DNA from 3 places in the Micromonospora sp. CPCC 205554 genome. Region 1 is predicted to be linked to each of the others. Evidence: riboswitches for the same ligand, from Rfam matches in the RefSeq annotation. Region 1 holds a riboswitch; each other region holds the start of a gene.
The links. Region 1 has a riboswitch for cobalamin ahead of V6U82_RS16705 (peptidase). Riboswitches for the same ligand answer to the same signal wherever they lie in the genome.
Positions count from the first base shown of each region.

Region 1 (4,273 bases):
GTGGGTCGGACCTCGGCGGCCCGGACTTCACCCTGTAGACCTCGACAGTGGAAGCCGCTCGTCCCGGGCGGGGCATTCCGGCTCGCGAGAGGGCCTCTCGCTCACGGTTGCGGGTCAGCGCCGGCTTCATACCGGCTTCCCCCCGCACGGGACGTATGCAGTTGTGTGCCCGGCGCACCGGGCGCCGACACCGTACCGCCCTTGCGCGCGTCGACGCCAGAGCAGCGGACGGCACCCGGTGCGCCGGTGGTCACACCGCTGGTGACCGCCGGTTCAGGGCGCGGCGATGCTCGGCGGGGCACCGGCGCCGAAGGACCAGCCCTCGACACTGCCCGGCGCGGGGTTGTAGCCGGTCGCCCCCGACGTGCTGTAGGACCAGGAGCCGCCGCTGGGGGCGTGCCAGTACGACCAGTACGCCGTGACCGGCGGGGTGTTGACACACGGCTCGGTCGCGGCGGTGGGCTTGCCGTTGATCCGGCAGACGAAGGCCAGGCCCCAGCGGGCGGTGCCGGTGACGGTGAAGCCGGCGGTCTGCAGGGCGGCCAGGCCGGTGGCCGGGTCACCCGGGGCACATCCGACCTGGACGCCGCCACCGAGCGCGGCGAAGTCGACGACCACTGTGACTCCCGAGGTGCCGACGCAGGCGGCGGCGTGCGCCGCCCGGGGCGCGGGTTCGGCGGCGGTCAGCGCGACGCCCGCCACGACGGCGGCCAGCAGGCCGGCCAGCCAGCCGCGGACTGTGGAACGGTGACGGAACACGGGTCCTCCTGTGATCGGGTGAGCGGCGTGGGGGTTCACGGGCAGGCGAGCGCCGGTGCGCCGGGTTCGGCACCGGCGGCGGACAAGCGGGCGTACCCGGTCCCGGCGAGACCGAGGACGGCCTGGGCGGTGGCCCGGGGTGCGGTGGCCGGGTCGAAACCGCCGCCGTCGAAGTCGACCGCGCCCCGGTCCGCCTGCGCCCCGGCGCAGCCGACCTGGAGTCCGGCCAGGAACGCCCGGGCGCGCGCCCAGGCCAGCGTGCGGCCGCCGTCGTGCAGGGCCTGCGCGGCGAGGCCGGTGCTGTTGGCGTTCGGCGTACCGGCGACGTCGGTGAAGCCGCCGTCGACGCCCTGGACGGACACCAGCCAGCGCAGCCCGGCGGCGGCGTCGGCCGGGCGCTGCGCGGCGCGCAGCGCCTGCGTCGCGAGCGCGGTGGCGTCCACGTCGGACACGCAGACCGGTTGTGCGGGCAGCAGCGGGTAGCCGCCGTCCGGGCATCGGGTGGCGGCCAGCCAGGCGGCCGCCGCCGGTGGCGCGCCGTCCGCCGTCCGCGCCAGCGTGAGCAGCGCGAAGGACTGGCTGAACGCGTTGCTGTAGTCGCCGTACGCGGACCGGTCGCTGAACCGGCCGGCCGGCGTCTGGAGCGAGCGCAGCCGGGCGATCAGGTCCACCCCGCCGACGTCGGCCGGGTCACCGCCGCGCACCTGTACGGCGAGCGCGAGCTTTGCTGTCGCACCCGCGTACGCCTCGGAGACACCGTCGCCGACGTAGCCGTCGCGGACGTCCGGACGGGTGACCCAGGCCACCGCGTCCGCGCCGTAGTCGTCGGCGGCGCCTGCGGCGGCGAAGGCGAACACGGCGTCGAGGGTCAGCCCCTGGTCGGGGTAGGCGACACCGTCGAAGACCGCCTCGAAGCGTTCGCCGTCGACGAGTTGCCGGGCGAGCCAGCCGGCGGCGGCCTCGGGGCGGGTGGCTCCGGCGCGCTCGGGTGCGGCGAGGGCAGGTGTGGTGAGGGTGAGGGCGGCGAGCACGCCGCAGAGCAGCGCGAGCAGGCGGTGCCGGCTTCGGCGGACGACCATCGGAAGCGCCTTTCCGGCCCGGCGGTCGTCGAAAGCCCGACCGACGCGGCAACGCCGGGTCGGTCGGGACTCCGACCCGTGGGCCACGACGGGTGGGGAGCGGATGCACGCGTACGACGGGTATTCGGGCTCGCCGCCCAGAGTCCACTGGGCGGCCTACCGTTGCGGGCCAGCGCCGGATTTCGACCGGTCTTCCCCCGCACGTACACGCGTTGGTTCAGTTGTCGCGACAGTCTTATGTGGCCGCAGCTCCGATGTCAATGCGCCAGGAGCCGGACACGTGCCGTGACCGCCGGCAGTCGCCGTCGAAGGCGACGTCGAAGAGGTACGGGGGCAGCCGGGAACTTCCTGGCGCACCTGGCCGACTACTCGACCGGGAGACGGCAACCGGGCAGCCCAGGGCTCGACGGGCACGAGCCACCCCGAACCAGAAACCTCCATTTCCGATCGGAGTAGTCGATGTCCGTCACCGACCTGTCCGGCGATCCCGCGCCGGATGCCCCCGCCGCTGCGCAGACCGCTCGTCCCAGCCGCGAGCCCACGCCCTTCGCCGCGCTCCTGACCCGGCTGCACTTCTACGCCGGCATCCTGGTCGCCCCGTTTCTGCTGGTCGCCGCCCTGACCGGCCTGGCCTACACCATCACCCCGCAGCTGGATCACGTCCTCTACGGCGACCAGTTGACCGTGGCCGCCGTCGGCGACCAGCCGAAGACCCTCGCCCACCAGGTCACCGCCGCCCGCGCCGCGCACCCCGACGGCACCATCGCCTCCGTGGCGCCCGGTGCCGGCGACCGGACCACCCGGGTGGTGTTCTCGATGCAGGAACTCGGCGAGAAGCAGCACACCGTCTACGTCGACCCGTACACCGGCGAGGTCACCGGGCAGCTCACCACCTGGTTCGGCTCCGCCCCGGCCACCACCTGGCTCGACGACCTGCACCGCAACCTGCACCTCGGTGAGATCGGCCGGCACTATTCCGAAATCGCCGCCAGTTGGCTGTGGCTGCTCGTTCTCGGCGGCGTGATCCTGTGGTGGCGCCGCCGCAACGCCACCCGCGCCCGGACGGCCCACCTGCTCGTACCGGACCTGAGCGCCCGCAAGGGAGTCCGCCGCACGCGGGGCTGGCACGCCACCACCGGCGTCTGGCTCGCGGTCGGCCTGCTGTTCCTCTCCGCCACCGGCCTGACCTGGTCCCGGTACGCCGGCGCGAATTTCGGCGCCGGCCTGGACCTCCTGCGCGCCGGCACTCCGCAACTCTCCACCACCCTCGACGGCGTGCCCCCGCCCGCGAGCGACGGTGGGCACCAGCACGGTGACGCAGCACCCGGCACGGCGGACAATCCGGCGTCCTACGACACCGTGCTGACCTCCGCGCGCAGCGCCGGACTCACGGGACCGACGGAGATCAGCCCCGCCGCGGAGTCCGGCCTGGCATGGACCGTCGCCCAGGTCGACAACACCTGGCCGGTCGCGAGGGACCGGATCGCCGTCGACCCCACCACCGGCGCGGTCACCGCCCGCAGCGACTTCGCCGACTGGCCACTGCTCGCACAGCTCAGCAGCCTCGGCATTCAAGCCCACATGGGAATCCTGTTCGGGCCGATCAACCAGATCCTGCTCGCCGCACTCGCTCTCGGCCTGCTCTGCGTCGTCGTCTGGGGCTACCGCATGTGGTGGCAACGCCGCCCCACCCGCGCCGACCGCCGCGCACCGCTCGGCGCACCGCCCGCCCGAGGTGGGGTCCGAGGGCTTCCGTGGTGGGCGCTGCTGCTCGGCGTACCGGTCACCGTGGCACTCGGCTGGGCACTGCCCTGGTTCGGCGTCACCCTGCTCGGCTTCCTCCTCGTCGACATCGCCCTCGGCTTGCTCGCCCGCCGGCGCCGGCGGCCCGTACCCGTCTCACCCGCCCCGGCCGGTAGCTGACCCGGCAGCTGTCCGGCCGCCACCGCCGCGGTGCGGCCGGACAGTGGCGGCCACAGAGGTCGCCTGAGCTACTCCCCTCGCCCCGCTCGGCCCATGACCCGGCAGGTCCGACGTGAGATTCCCCGGTAGCTCGGAGCCTTTCCGATCATGCTCTGATCCGCAGGAGCTGCTGCGGCCCCGCGTCGTCCGCCGGCTCTTGTGGTCGTACCCCTTCAGCGGGCCGGCGTCGGGAGGTGGAGGCGGCCGTCGTGGACTTCGGCGACCTGGTCGACGGCGGTGAGGTGGGTGCGGTCGTGGGTGACCAGGACGGTGGCGGTGGCCTGCTGGTGGGTGAGGCGGGTGATCAGGTCGATGACGGCGGCGCCGCGTTCGTGGTCGAGGGCGCTGGTGGGTTCGTCGACGAGCAGGACGGTGGGGTCGCTCATCAGGGCGCGGGCGATGTTGACGCGCTGACGCTGACCGCCGGAGAGCTGGTGCGGCCGGCGGCCGGCCTGGCCGGCGAGGCCGACCGC
Region 1 covers NZ_JBAKHP010000011.1:20,644-24,916, reverse strand. Annotated here, with positions in the region: cobalamin riboswitch at 71-189, opposite strand; gene V6U82_RS16710 (hypothetical protein) at 274-759, opposite strand; gene V6U82_RS16705 (peptidase) at 795-1,838, opposite strand; cobalamin riboswitch at 1,937-2,059, opposite strand; gene V6U82_RS16700 (PepSY-associated TM helix domain-containing protein) at 2,298-3,761, shown strand; gene V6U82_RS16695 (ABC transporter ATP-binding protein) at 3,974-4,273, opposite strand, start outside.

Region 2 (4,273 bases), on a different contig from region 1:
GCATGCTGCCGATCGCCGCGTCCGTGGCGCAGGCGGCTGAGAGCGCGGCGTTCTTCCCCGGCAGCCACTCCATCGAGCCGTGTTTGCCGAGGTGCACCACCGCGTCGGCGCCGAAGCCGTGTTCGAGCCAGCGGTACGCGGCCAGGTAGTGGTGCGACGGAGGCATGGCCGGGTCGTGGTAGATCGCGACCGGGTTCTCGCCGAAGCCACGCGGGGGCTGGATGAGGATGACGACGTTACCGGCGCGCAGTGTGGCCAGCACGATGTCGCCGTCGTCGTCGACGAAAAGCGAGCCGGGAGCCTCGCCCCAGGTCTCGGCCATGGCGTCGCGTAGCGCGGCGGGCAATCCGGCAGTCCAGCGCCGGTAGTCGTCCCGGCTGATACGCACGTGCGACTCGCTGAGCTGAGCCTGCGTGAGCCACTCCTCGTCCTGCCCACCGGCGGCGATCAAAGCGTGGATGAGCGCGTTGCCGGCCGTCGTGTCGGCATCCTCTCCCTCGACCGGGAACAGCGGGTCGAGCCCGGGAATTGCGCCGGGTGCGCCGAGGTCGTAGCCGGCATCTCGCATCGCGCGCAGCAATCGGATCGCCGACACGGGCGTATCGAGGCCGACGGCGTTGCCGATGCGGCTGTGCTTGGTCGGGTAGGCCGACAGAACGAGGGCCACCTTGCGCTCGGCGGGCGGGACGTACCGCAGTCGGGCGTGGTTGACGGCGACGCCCGCGACGCGGGTGCATCGCTCAGGGTCGGTCACGTAGCGGGGCAGGCCGTCGGCGTCGACCTCCTTGAATGAGAACGGGACGGTGATCAGGCGACCGTCGAACTCGGGGATGGCGATCTGGGTCGCGGAGTCGAGCGGGGTGACGCCTTCGTCGGACGCCTCCCACTCGGCTCTGCTGGACGTGAGCGCCAGAGCCTGCAGCACGGGGATGTCGAGGGCGCGCAGCCGTTCGACGTCCCAGGACTCGTCGTCGCCGCCGGCGCTCGCGGCGGCGGGCCGGGCGCCGCCGGCGGCCAGGACCGTGACGACGATCGCATCCAGGGTGGCGAGTTCGGCGTACAACTCCTCGGGCGCCGCCCGCAGTGACGAGACGTAGATCGGTACGCCGGTGGCCACGCCGGTGGTGTCGATGGCATCGGCGAGTTCGTGGGCGAACGCGTTGTTGCCGCTCACCTCGTGGGCCCGGTAGTACAGGACTCCGACGCGGGGCCGGGCGTCCGGGGCCGGCTGCCGGCTGACTCCCCACTCGGGCAGCACCGCCGGCGGTTCGAAGCCTTCGCCGGTCAGCAGCACGGTGTCGGACAGGAAGGCGTGCAGTTGGCGCAGGTTCTCCGCGCCGCCCTCGGCGAGGTAGCGGTGCGCCTCGGCGCAGACACCGATCGGGACGGTCGACAGCCCCATCAACGCGGCGTTCGGCGTCCGTTCCCCACCGAGCACGACCAGGGGACGGCCGGTGCCGCGGATCAGCGCGGCGAGGTCGCGTACGTCCTCGGGCGAGCCGAGCACCCGCAGAACGACCAGGTCGGCCTCGCTGGTCAGGGTGTCGCGGCGCTCGCCGGTGAGCCGGGCAGGGTTGGCCCAGGACCAGTCCGCGTTGCTGGCCCGCGCCGAGAGCAGGTCGGTGTCCGAGGTGGACAGCAGGGCGATGCGTGTCATGTTTCTCCTTCGGTGACACGGGAGCCGAGGCGCAGGTCGCCGACCGGACGGCCGGCGCGTAGGTGCTCGCCGACGAGGCGTGCCGCGTCGCCGGGTCGCACCGGCCCGTACCAGGTGCCGTCGGGGTGCACGACGGCGACTGGTCCGTGGTTGCACGGGAACAGGCAGCCGGTCTGGGCCATGAGGACGTCGGCGTCGGTGAGCTGCTGCTCGACGAACGCGCCCACGATCGCGCGATAGGTCTCGTCCGCGCCGCGGGCACTGCAGCGTGGGCCGCGGCACAGCAGTAGATGATGGCGGTACGGCGGCGTGGTCTCCCAGGCCGGTGAGGTGAGTGGCGCCTCGTGCCCGGTGATCGCGCGCTCGCCGAACCGGATGACCGGCGGGTCGATCTGCTGACGGTGCCAGTGGCCGGCCACGCGTCCCACCCACGAACGGGCGAAAGTCAGGTCGTCGGTGCTCACCGGTTCCAGGCGAACCTCCCGAACGCCCTCGGCGTGCAGCAGGTCGAGCACATGGGTCAGCGTGGGCTCGCCGGCTTGCAGGAAGGCCAGTCGGGCGCCGGCTGCCTCGGCCTGCCCGCGTAGCACCGGCGACGCGGCGTCCGTCAGTGCGGTCGCGACGTGAACGAGGACGCTCACGGGGTCAGGAGCCGGTGATCCGGTGCGATCGGGACACGGGGTCTTCTTTCGTCCGGGGCCTGTGCGCGAGGCCTGGATGGGCACGTGTCGCAGACGGATCTGCGGCCAGCAGGTCTTCGGACTCGGGATCAACCGGACGGGGCGCCTTCCCAGACCGTGGGTCCAGTGGCGTCGTGCCCCGCCCGTCACCCTCACCGCTGCGCGTCAGCCCCGGATTCGCACCGGGTTCCCTGGCTCATGGCTGAGTTTGACTGGCATCACGACGGTAGCACCGACAGCCGGTGTCGCCGGGGACGGGCTCTGGCACCATGTCGCCGTGACCGAGAGGACCCGCCGCGACCTGTGTCCCGGCCTGCTGCGCCCATGGATCGCCGACGACGGCGCGCTCGTGCGGGTGCGCGTCCCCGGCGGGATCGTGCCGACTGCGGCGCTGTGCGCACTCGTGGAGGTGGCCCGTGCGCACGGCGACGGCGCGGTCCACCTGACCAGCCGCGCCAACCTGCAGGTGCGCGGTCTCGAGCACGACGGTGGGCGGCTGCCCGAGACCGTCGTCGCCGACGTCATCGCGACCGGGCTCGTACCGTCCACGTCGCACGAGCTGGTCCGCAACATCCTCGCCTCACCGCTGACCGGACGCAGTGGCGGCCGGGCCGATCTACACCCGGTCGTCGCCGGACTCGACGCACGGCTGCGCGCCGAGCCCCGGCTCACCGCGCTGACCGGACGGTTCCTGTTCGTGCTTGACGACGGCCGCGGTGATCTGGTCAGCCGTGACTTGGACCTGGGGTTGGTGGCGCTCGACTCGGACACCGCGCAGCTACGTGCCGGAACCTCGGCGTGGGGGCCCGTCATCCGGCTGGACGAGGCCGCCGCGGCGCTGACCGGGCTCGCCGTACGCTTCGCCGGGCTCGCGGGTGACCGGCCGGACTCACCCTGGCACGTCGACGAGCTGCCCGGCGCCGGCGCCGCGCTGCTGGGCACCGTACTCGACCGTGCCGAGCGGACCCGGGTGAGCACACCTCCACCCGCGCTGGGCAGGATCGTTCAGGATGACGGCCGCGTCACCGCGCACCTCGCGGCTCCCGGCGGCCGAGTGGACGCTCCCCTGCTGGAGGAGATCCGCGCGCTCGGCGCCGGCGAGATCGTCGTCACCCCGTACCGCACCCTGCTCGTCCCCGATCTGGAGAACGCATGAGCCTCACCACACCGGCACGCCGCTACGACTACGTCACCGACGGCGCGGCGATCTACGACGCCTCGTTCGCCACCATCCGTGCCGAGGCCGATCTCTCAGGTGTGCCGGCCGACGCCGAGAAGGTCGCGGTGCGGATGATCCACGCATGCGGCCAGACCGACCTCACCCGCAACCTGGTGATCCACCCCGGCCTGGTGGCCGCCGCCCGCGGGGCGCTGGAGGCGGGGGCGCCGATCCTGACCGACGCGCACATGGTCGCCGCCGGCATCACCCACGCCCGCCTGCCCCGTGACAACGAGGTCCGCTGCTTTCTGCACGAACCCGAGGTCCCGGCGCTTGCCCACCGGTGGGCAACGACCCGGTCGGCGGCGGCGGTGTCGCTGTGGACCGACCACCTCGCCGGCGCGGTCGTCGCCTTCGGCAACGCCCCCACGGCCCTGTTCCACCTGCTGGAGATGCTGCGCGACGGCGCGCCACGACCAGCTGCGATCATCGGTACGCCGGTCGGATTCATCGGCGCCGCCGAGTCCAAGCAGGCGCTCATCGACCTCGCCACCGACGCCCCCGGCCTCGACGTGCCCTATCTCGTGGTGACCGGGCGCCGGGGCGGCTCGGCGATGGCTGCCTCCGCGCTCAACGCCCTCGCCCGGGAGGCGGAGTGACCGGGCGGCTGTCCGGCGTCGGGGTCGGCCCGGGTGATCCCGAACTGATCACGCTCAAAGCCGCCCGGCTGATCGGCGCGGCCCAGGTCATCGCCTACCACCAGGGTGTCGGCAAACA
Region 2 covers NZ_JBAKHP010000034.1:34,910-39,182, forward strand. Annotated here, with positions in the region: gene cobN (cobaltochelatase subunit CobN) at 1-1,657, opposite strand, end outside; gene V6U82_RS27860 ((2Fe-2S) ferredoxin domain-containing protein) at 1,654-2,298, opposite strand; cobalamin riboswitch at 2,389-2,569, opposite strand; gene V6U82_RS27865 (sulfite reductase subunit beta) at 2,615-3,493, shown strand; gene V6U82_RS27870 (precorrin-8X methylmutase) at 3,490-4,155, shown strand; gene V6U82_RS27875 (precorrin-2 C(20)-methyltransferase) at 4,152-4,273, shown strand, end outside.
Region 2: linked by a shared signal. The riboswitch ahead of V6U82_RS27860 ((2Fe-2S) ferredoxin domain-containing protein) and the one ahead of V6U82_RS16705 (peptidase) in region 1 are both predicted to bind cobalamin.

Region 3 (4,273 bases), on a different contig from region 1:
GACGCTGCTGGTTCGCGGTCTCACTGCGCCCGCCGCGCACCTGGCGTGGACCGGGCTGACCGCCGCCGCGCTGTTCACGTTCGCCGCCGCGCCCGGCGGCCGCAGACTCGCGGCGTTCCTGCTCACCTTCGCCGCCGCCGTCACGCTGCACACCTGCTGGGACACGTTCGGCACCCAGCCCGCGTACGTGTTCATCGGCGGCGTCTCACTGGGCTGGGTGCTGCTGCGCCTGCACCTGGACCGCGAGCGGCCGGCCGCGTCCGGGACGCCGGCCGCGCCGGCGCCCCGGGAGACGGCGGCGCACCCCGGCTGACCCGCACCCCCGGCTACGGCGGCGGACCGTGCCGCCCGCCGCCGGAACCGGTGCGGCCCGCGCCGTGCCGCCGGTCAGCCGCTCGTCAACCGGCGGCCAGCCGGACACCGAGCGCGACGAAGGCGACCGCGCAGACCCGGTCGACGCGCCGCGACCAGCGGCTGTCGCCCCACCGGCCGGCGAACCGCCCGGCGCCCACGCCGAGCGCCAGGTCCACGGTGAGCTGCACCGCGACGAACAGCGCGCCGAGCAGCACCAGCTGCGCCGCCACCGGACCCGCCTCGGGCCGGACGAACTGCGGCAGGAACGCCACGCTGAACAGGATCATCTTCGGGTTGAGCAGGTTCGTCAGCAGCCCGCGCCGGAACGCCCGCCCGGCGCCGCCGTCCGGCCGGTCCGCCCGCGCGCCGGGCCGGCCCGTGCCGCGCAGCGCCCGCAGTCCCAGCACGATCAGGTACGCCGCACCGGCCCACCGGATCGCGGTGAACAGCACCGGCGACGCGGCGATGACGGTGGCGAGCCCGGCCACCACGGCGGCGACGTGCACCGCCTCCCCGGCGGCGACCCCGAGCGCGGCCACCGCGCCCGCCCGTGGGCCGTACCGGGTGGCGTTCGCGAGCACGAACATCATGTCCGGCCCCGGGGTGAGCATGAGCACCACGATCGCGGCCAGGTAACCGGCGAGCGTGGCCGCCGACAGTCCGAGCACCGCTCAGCCCTCCCCGGCGCCGTCGAGCAGCGCCCGGCGCAGCGCCAGCCGGTGCTCGCGCCGGATCTGCGCCTCCCGGTAGCGCCGCCGGTCGCCCTCGGTCTCGGTGTGCAGCGGCGGCACCGGCCGGGGCTGCCCCTCGTCGTCGACCGCCACCATCACCAGATGCGCGGTGGCCACGTCCACCGGCGGCACCGCGCGGTCCCACCGGTCCGCGCTGACCTTCACCGCCACCTCCATCGAGCTGCGGCCGGCCCAGGTGATCCGGGCGTCCACGTGGACCACGTCCCCGACGCGTACCGCGCGCAGGAACGCGGTCTCGTCGATCGCGGCGGTGACGGCCGGTCCGTCGGAGTGGCGGGCGGCGACGACCCCGGCGACCGAGTCGATCAGGTTGAGGATCCGCCCGCCGTGGACCGTGCCCATCAGGTTGGTGTGGTGCTGGTCCATGATCTGCGACAGGGTCAGGTGCGAGGCCGACGGTGGTCGGCCGGTGAGCGTGATGGTGTCGGGCACTGTGCGGTTCCGTCCTCGCAGAAGCGGACCGCCGACCGGCCGGGGGTGCACGTCGAGGGCACGCCGGCGGCGCACCGCACGGCGTGTCACCCGCCCGACCCACCCGCGAGGTCGACGGCGGCGCGCACCGGTGGTACGCGCGACGCGGGCAGGTCTTCGGACTCGCGGGCACGACACGAGGTCGCCTACTGGCCGTCGCTTCCCAGGCCGTGGCCCAGTGCTGTTGACGGCGGTCGTTCCCACTCACCGCTGCGGGGCAGTCCCGGACTCTCACCGGGTTCCCTCTTACGACACCCGGCCGTCGCCGACCGGGTGAACCAGCGCTTCCCGCAGCGTAGCCCAGCGCCCGGACCCGGCGGCACGGGCGTCAGGCCGGTGCCGATCCCGTCCCGGCCGCGGCCAGCGGGGCGGCGCCGAACGACACCGCGAACCGCTTGCACCAGATCGACACGCTGCGCAGACCGTCCAGGTCCACCGAGGCCGGGATGTCGTACGCCTGGTCGCCGATGTTGCCCTTGAGCCGGCCCAGCTCGACCCAGCGGCGGTCGTCGAACACCTGCCAGCCGGCACGGCCAGGCAGCACCTTCCGGTCGGTGAGCCACACCCGCAGGTCGGGCCCGTCCGAGGTGTCCAGTCCGCGCAGGAGCAGCTGCCGGCGGCCGTCGGCGAGGCGGACCAGCTGCGCCCGGCCGGACGTGTCGTGCTCGTGGGTGACGAAGTCACCGGCGGCGAGGACCACGTCGGCGGGCGCGGCGCCGGTCGCCGGCGGTCCAGTCGTGCCGGCCGGCTGCGGCAGCGGCTCCGCCACAGTGGGCAGCGCCTCGCGTACCTCGCGGTCGGTCACCAGCCGCCACGGCTGGAACAGGTACAGGCTCACCCCGAGACCGGTGACGGCCACGACGGCGACCACCGACAACACCACACGTCTTCTGCCCATGCTCCGACGGTAGGCGCGGAGCCGGCGGAAAGATCTTTCCGTCCGCTTACGGCTCGACCTCGGGCCGCCGCGCCGGGACGTCGATGGGTAGCGTCTGGCCCATGGGGCGCTACGTGCTCGTCGTCGACGACGACCGGACGGTGAGCGACGTCGTCCGGCGTTACCTGGAACAGGACGGCTGCCGGGTCCGGCTGTCCTTCGACGGGCCGGACGCGCTCGCCGCGGCCGAGGAGGAGCCGCCCGACCTGGTGGTCCTCGACCTGATGATGCCGGGTCTCGACGGCATCGAGGTGTGCCGGCGGCTGCGCCGCCGCCTGCCCGGTCTGCCGGTGGTCATGCTCACCGCGCTCGGGGACGAGGCCGACCGGGTCGCCGGGCTGGAGGTCGGCGCGGACGACTACGTGACCAAGCCGTTCTCGCCGCGCGAACTCGTGCTGCGCATCCGGTCGGTGCTCCGGCGCGCCGCCCCGCAGGACCGGGGACCGACCGGGGTGCTGCGCGACGGCGACCTCACCGCGGACACCGGCAGGCGCGTCGCCGAGCGCGGCGGGCAACCGCTGTCGCTGACCGTACGGGAGTTCGACCTGCTCGTGTTCCTGCTGACGAACCCCGGGCACGCCTGGTCACGGGCCGAGCTGCTGGACCGGGTGTGGGGCTGGCGGTTCGGCGACCAGTCCACTGTCACTGTCCACGTCCGGCGGCTGCGGGAGAAGATCGAGGACCACCCGGCGCAGCCCCGCCGCATCGTCACCGTGTGGGGCGTCGGTTACCGGTACGAGCCACAGGACGCGTCCCGGTGAACGAACTGATGGTCATCGGGCTCTACGCCCTCCTCGCCGGCGCAGCCGTCGGCGCGCTCGGCGTCGGCGCGCTGCGGCTGGTGCGCCACCGGTCGATCCTCGCGCACATCGCGGTGCTGCTCGCGGTCACGATCGCCTCGGTGACAGCGGGTGTCACGGCCGTCGCCCAGGCCATGTTCCTGTCCGCGCACGACCTCCAGGTCGTCCTCGTCACGGTCGCGGCGTCCGCGGCGCTCAGCCTGGCCGTCGGGGTGGCGTTCGCCCGCCGGCTGGCGCAGGCGGCGGTCTGGGCGGACCAGGCCCGGCAGCGGGAACGGCAACTGGAGGCCGGCCGCCGCGAACTCGTCGCGTGGGTCTCGCACGACCTGCGTACGCCGCTGGCCGGGCTGCGGGCGATGGCGGAGGCGCTGGAGGACCGGGTGGTCGCCGAGCCGGCGGCGGTCGCCGAGTACCACCGCCGGATCCGGGTCGAGACGGACCGGATGACGCGCCTGGTCGACGACCTGTTCGAGCTGTCCCGGATCACCGCCGGAGCGCTGCGGCCCGCGCTGTCCCCGGTCCCGCTCGGCGACGTGGTCTCCGACGCGATCGCCGCCACCGCGCCGCTGGCCGCCGACCGGCGGGTCCGGGTGCTCGCCCCGGAGACCGGCTGGCCGACCGTCCGTGCCGCCGAGGCCGAACTCGCCCGCGTCGTGACGAACCTGCTGGTCAACTCGGTGCGGTACACGCCACCGGACGGCACGGTGCGCATCGACGCCGGCCGGGACGACGACGACGCGTGGCTCGCCGTCTCCGACACCTGCGGCGGCATTCCCGACGCGGACCTGCCCCGGGTGTTCGACGTGGCGTTCCGGGGCACCCGGGCCCGTACCCCCGCACCGGCCGGCGGCGACGAGGCGGCGCCGGCCGGCGGCGGTCTGGGCCTGGCGATCGTGCGCGGTCTGGTCGAGGCGCACGGCGGGCGGGTGCACGCGCACAACGTGACCGGCGGGTGCCGA
Region 3 covers NZ_JBAKHP010000005.1:105,269-109,541, reverse strand. Annotated here, with positions in the region: gene V6U82_RS09675 (PrsW family intramembrane metalloprotease) at 1-313, shown strand, start outside; gene V6U82_RS09670 (LysE family translocator) at 399-1,022, opposite strand; gene V6U82_RS09665 (acyl-CoA thioesterase) at 1,026-1,538, opposite strand; cobalamin riboswitch at 1,669-1,875, opposite strand; gene V6U82_RS09660 (DM13 domain-containing protein) at 1,906-2,475, opposite strand; gene V6U82_RS09655 (response regulator transcription factor) at 2,577-3,275, shown strand; gene V6U82_RS09650 (sensor histidine kinase) at 3,284-4,273, shown strand, end outside.
Region 3: linked by a shared signal. The riboswitch ahead of V6U82_RS09665 (acyl-CoA thioesterase) and the one ahead of V6U82_RS16705 (peptidase) in region 1 are both predicted to bind cobalamin.